Linked DNA regions of Dehalococcoides mccartyi CG5. The protein of the gene in region 1 binds, or shares a complex with, the protein of each later gene. Links are inferred from orthologs where the notes say so. Each region holds a gene or a part of one and is shown in the gene's direction. Other genes may lie near its edges.

Region 1 (2,656 bases):
CGCGCCTATGACCAGATTGACAATGCTCCTGAGGAAAAAGCTAGAGGTCTGACAATTGCTATTTCTCATATTGAATATCAGACCGAAACCAGGCATTATGCCCATATTGACTGTCCTGGACATGCCGACTATATCAAGAACATGATTACCGGTGCTGCCCAGATGGACGGTGCTATTCTGGTAGTTTCCGCGCCTGACGGCCCTATGCCTCAGACCCGCGAACATGTACTGCTGATTCATCAGGTAGAAGTACCTGCTGTAGTAGTAGCCCTTAACAAATGCGATATGATGGATGACGAAGAACTGCTTGAGCTGGTTGAGCTTGAGGTTCGTGAACTTCTCACCAAAAATTCATTCCCCGGTGACGAAATCCCGGTAGTTCGGGTTAGTGCCATTAAAGCCCTTGAGTGTGGCTGTGGCAAACGCGAATGTGAATGGTGTGGTAGAATCTGGAAACTGATGGATGCTGTTGATACTTACATTCCCATTCCTCCCCGCCCCGTTGACAAGCCGTTCTTGATGAAGGTTGAAGATGTCTTCAGCATCAAGGGTCGCGGTACTGTTGCTACCGGCCGTGTTGAACGCGGTGTTATCAAAGGTGGCGATGAAGTTGACCTGGTCGGTCTGCATCATGAGCCCCGCAAGATTGTTGTTACCAGTTTGGAAATGTTCCATAAGATTCTTGACACTGCTGAACCTGGCGATGCTGTCGGGTTGCTTCTCCGTGGTGTTGAGCGTGAAGATATTGAGCGTGGTATGGTACTTGCCAAACCCGGCTCCATCAAACCTCATGTTAATGCCGAAGCTGAAGTTTATGTACTCAGCAAGGACGAAGGTGGTCGCCATACTCCTTTCTTCAATGGCTACAAACCCCAGTTCTTCTTTGGTACTACTGATGTTACCGGTGAGATTCATCTCCCCGAAGGCGTTGAAATGGTTGTGCCCGGTGACCATGTAAAGATGAAGATATCTACTATCTATCCTGTAGCTATGGAAAAGGGTATGCGTTTTGCCATCCGTGAAGGCGGTAAGACCGTTGGTGCGGGTGCCATCTCTCAGGTATTAGCGTAAAATGGCCAAAAAAACTGACACGAGAATTGTGATAAATATGGCTTGTACTGACTGTGGTGAAAGAAATTACACTACAGAAAAGAACAAGCGCAATGATCCTCGGCGTATTGAGCTGAGCAAGTATTGTCCGCGATGCCGTGAGGCAAAGGTACATCGCGAGACCAAGTAACTGATGGAGGAGAACTAGGTAATATGTGTCCTTCCGCACAGCAAACTGCCAAGGCGGCTGGTAAGAAACCTGGTTTCTTTTCCAACCTTATTGCCGAACTTAAAAAAGTAGTCTGGCCAACTCGGCCGGACGTGATAAAGCTTACCACTATGGTTTTGGTGGTTGCTATAACAGTCGGTATTGTACTGGGCGTTGTAGATTACGGCTTTAGCTGGTTTATTGATAACGTATTTGTTAAATAATGCGTTTGGAAATGTAGCGGGTTGGCAACTGACAGGGTGAGATTTTATGACTGTTAAACAGAAGAACTGGTATGTGGTGCATACCTATTCAGGGCATGAGGAAAGAGTCCGTAAAGGTCTTGAAGAACGGATTAAATCCATGGATGCCGAGGATGATATAGAGCGGGTTGTACTGCCTACCGAAGAAGAAGTTGAAGTCAAAAACGGTCAGCGGCGAACTATCCGGAAAAAAATACTGCCCGGCTATGTGCTGGTGCAGATGAACATGAACGATAAAAGCTGGGCTATAGTCCGCAATACTCCTGGCGTTACCGGTTTTGTAGGCTCTGAGGGCAAACCCACCAATTTGCCGCCCGAAGAAGTCAGCCGTATTCTGGACCAAATGGAAGCTGAATCACCAAGGGTTAAGGTGGGTTTCCGCAAAGGACAGAGTGTCAGGGTTATTGACGGACCGTTCGTTGATTTTATTGGCATGGTAGACGAAATTAACACTGAAAAAGGCAAGGTCAAGGTGCTTCTTTCCCTGTTCGGGCGGGAAACACCTGTTGAACTTGACTTTTTGCAGGTCGAAAAGCTCTAGAGGCTTTAGGAGACATACGTGGCAAAAAAAGTAAAGGCAATTGTAAAATTACAGATACCTGCAGGTAAAGCTAATCCTGCACCTCCCATTGGTCCGGCGCTGGGTCAGCACGGTATCAATATTATGGGTTTCTGTAAAGAATATAATGAACGCACAGCCTCTATGGTGGGCACTATTGTACCTGCAGAGATAACCATTTATGATGATCGCTCTTTTACATTTATCACCAAGACCCCTCCGGCGGCTGACCTCCTGAAAAAGGCGGCTGGTGTTACTTCGGGTTCTGGCACCCCCAGCAAGAGCGTAGTTGCTGTTATCTCAAAGGGTCAACTCAGGGAAATTGCTTCAGTCAAGATGAAAGATCTGAACGCAGTTAATATTGAGGGTGCTGAGAGAATTATTGAAGGTACTGCCCGCAGCATGGGCATTAAGGTGGAATAACAGATGGTAACACACGGTAAGAAATATCAAGACGCAATAAAACTGCTTGACCAGAGTGTCGCTTATGCTCCGGCTGAGGCTATTGATTTGGCCAAGAAAATGAGTGCCGCCAAGTTTGATGAGACCGTTGAAATGCATCTGAAGATGGGCCTT
Region 2 (2,820 bases), 400 kb from region 1 along the record:
CCATCGGGCTGGCCAAACGCACTGCTGAAAAAGGCGTGGACAAGCTGATTGCCGAAGATATCAAGTCCCGTACTAAAGCAGGCACGGAAGGAGACCCCAAAAATGTCAACACTCCTGTATGACGTAATAATTATAGGTGGCGGCCCGGCCGGACTAACTGCTGCCTTGTATACCGGACGGTCAAAGCTAAAGACACTGGTTATTGAACGTGCTTTTGTAGGCGGGCAAATAACCCGTTCGGAAAAAGTGGATAACTACCCCGGCTTTCCGGAGGGCATCACCGGTTTTGACCTGACCCAGCAGATGCAAATACAGGCCGAAAAATACGGAGTGGAGATAACTTCGGCTGAAGTAAATGCCATTCATAAAACCAAAGACCACTTTGAGGTTGTCACTGAAACAGGCGGCCTGAGCGGACGTTGTATTATTATCTGCGGGGGGACCGAACGCAATAAACTGGAAGTGCCCGGAGAAGAGGAGTTTTCCGGGCGGGGAGTCTCCTACTGTGCCACTTGCGATGCCCCTTTCTACAATGACAAGGTTGTTGCGGTAGTGGGAGGCGGTAATATGGCCTTTTACGAAGCCCTTCACCTGTCCGAGTTTGCCAAAAAAGTTTACCTGATTCACCGCCGCCAAGGTTTCCGGGCAGATGCGGTGTTAATGGATAAAGCTAAAAACAAAAGCAATATTGAACTGGTGCTGGATACCGTAGTCACTTCCATAAACGGGCAGGATAGTATTCAGTCACTCAGCCTAAATAACTTGAAGACCCTAAAAACCTCCACCCTGCCGATAGACGGACTCTTTGTAGCCGTGGGCTTACAGCCGAATACCACCTACCTGAAGGGGGTGGTGGATATGGACAAAAACGGCAGTATTCTGGTAAATGACCAGATGGAAACGTCAGTAAGCGGCATACTCTCTGCCGGTGATATCCGAAGCGGCTCAATAAGGCAGGTTATATCCGCTGCCGGAGACGGAGCGGTTGCCGCTCTTTCCGCCAAGCGGTATCTTGACCTGTAAATTTAATTATTTAAGGGTACAAAACTACTCCGCTTTTCCAGTATAATAGTAAATTAAAAAGGGGTTGGCATGAAGGTTGTTTTTCTGAAAGATGTACCCGGCAGAGGAAAAACCGGAGATATAAAAGAAGTAAATGACGGCTATGCCCGAAATTATCTTATACCTAACAAACTGGCCATGCCGGCTTCTGCCGCAGTAAAGAGTGAGATTGCAGCCAAACAGGCAGCGGAAGAACGCCGCAAAGCCAAGGCTGAAGCTGAAATGGTAGAATTGGCTAAAAATCTGGACGGAGCCAAGGTAAATCTAAAAGCTAAAACCGGAGCAAAAGACAAACTCTACGGGCAGATAACTACAACTGTGATTGCCGCTGAGATTGAAAAACAAACTGGCAAGACCATAGACAAGCGCAAACTGGAGTTGGCTGAACCTATCCGCCAGCTGGGCAACTATGAAGTTGTTATCCGCTTTAACAAAGACCTGTCTTCCAAGATAAATCTGGCAGTCACTGCTGAGGAGAATACTTAGTTGCTTGATTCCAAGCTGCCGCCATACGATGTAGATGCCGAGGAGTCGGTAAGCGGTTCCTTGCTGATAGACGGGCAGGCTATTTTTGATATCATACCCATCTTGAAGCCGCAGGATTTCTTCACCGAACCCAACCGCCTTATTTTTGAGGCCTGCATGTCCTTGTACGGCCGCAGTGATGCCATCAATCAGGTTACCGTAGCCCAGGAACTGGAACGGCTGGGCAAGCTGGAAAAATGCGGAGGGTCAGCCTACCTGAGCCATGTGGTTTCGGTAGTACCCACCTCCCTGGATATTGAACATTATGCCCGCATAGTTTACCGCCTTTCGGTTATGCGCCAGCTTATTGACGCCGGGCAGAAAATAAGCGAACTGGGTTTCAAAGCCGACCCTGATGTCTCGGATTCTCTGGGCAAAGCCGAAGACCTGCTATTCCGCCTTCGCCATGAACGCTCAAGCTTGGGCTTTACCCATATTAAAAATATTTTAGACAAGTATTTTGAACCCGTACCTGCCCCCGGCAGTGAGGGCTATCAGGCTATTCCCCATGTGCTTACCGGGCTGACCGGTATGGATACCTTTTTAGGCGGGCTTCAGCGTTCAGACCTTATTATTATGGCCGGACGCCCTTCCATGGGCAAAACCTCTCTTGCTCTGAATATCGCCCGAAATGCAGCGGTTGAACAGAGAGCCTGCACCGCTATCTTCAGTCTGGAAATGTCACGGGAGTCTCTGGTACAGCGTTTGCTCTCCAATGAAGCCGCCGTAAATTCCCGTTCCATCCGCCTGAATGAAAGCAACCCTGATGAAGAACGCAAAATAATGGATGCCATCGGCGTACTTTCCGAAGCACCCATTTTTATAGATGATTCGCCCCAGATAAGGGTAGCCGAAATACGCAGTAAAGCCCTGCGGCTACGCTACGAACAAAATATAGACCTTATTATTGTGGACTATCTTCAGCTCATTCAGGGTGAAGGCAATACCAAAGAAAACCGGGTACAGGAAATAAGCTATATCTCGCGCTCACTAAAAGGCATTGCCCGCGAACTGAATGTGCCGGTTATAGCCATTTCCCAGCTTTCCCGTGCCCCGGAGTTCCGCTCATCCCATCAGCCTCAGCTTTCAGATTTGCGTGAATCAGGTTCTATTGAACAGGATGCGGATATAGTGGTATTTATATACCGTGACGAGTTTTATTATAAAGAAGAGGAATGGGCAAACCTTCACCCGGATCAGGAATACCCGCGTGAAATCGCAGATATCATAATA

What was found.
Region 2: rpmG (region 1) and rplI share a complex: the UniProt entries of both Bacillus subtilis proteins name them as parts of the 50S ribosomal subunit. The link is inferred for Dehalococcoides mccartyi CG5 from one-to-one orthologs.

Annotation. Positions count from the first base shown.
Region 1 is NZ_CP006951.1:795,502-798,157, reverse strand. It holds rpmG (50S ribosomal protein L33), read left to right. Parts: upstream 1-1,072; coding sequence 1,073-1,240; downstream 1,241-2,656. Other genes in the region: rplA (50S ribosomal protein L1), read left to right, coding at 2,507-2,656; rplK (50S ribosomal protein L11), read left to right, coding at 2,081-2,503; nusG (transcription termination/antitermination protein NusG), read left to right, coding at 1,529-2,062; secE (preprotein translocase subunit SecE), read left to right, coding at 1,264-1,482; tuf (elongation factor Tu), read left to right, coding at 1-1,071.
Region 2 is NZ_CP006951.1:392,730-395,549, reverse strand. The notes cover bases 103-2,820. They hold rplI (50S ribosomal protein L9), read left to right. Parts: upstream 103-1,092; coding sequence 1,093-1,548; downstream 1,549-2,820. Other genes in these bases: dnaB (replicative DNA helicase), read left to right, coding at 1,549-2,820; trxB (thioredoxin-disulfide reductase), read left to right, coding at 103-1,023; plsX (phosphate acyltransferase PlsX), read left to right, coding at 103-122. In the rest of the region: more of plsX, read left to right, coding at 1-102. UniProt on the Bacillus subtilis protein: Binds to the 23S rRNA.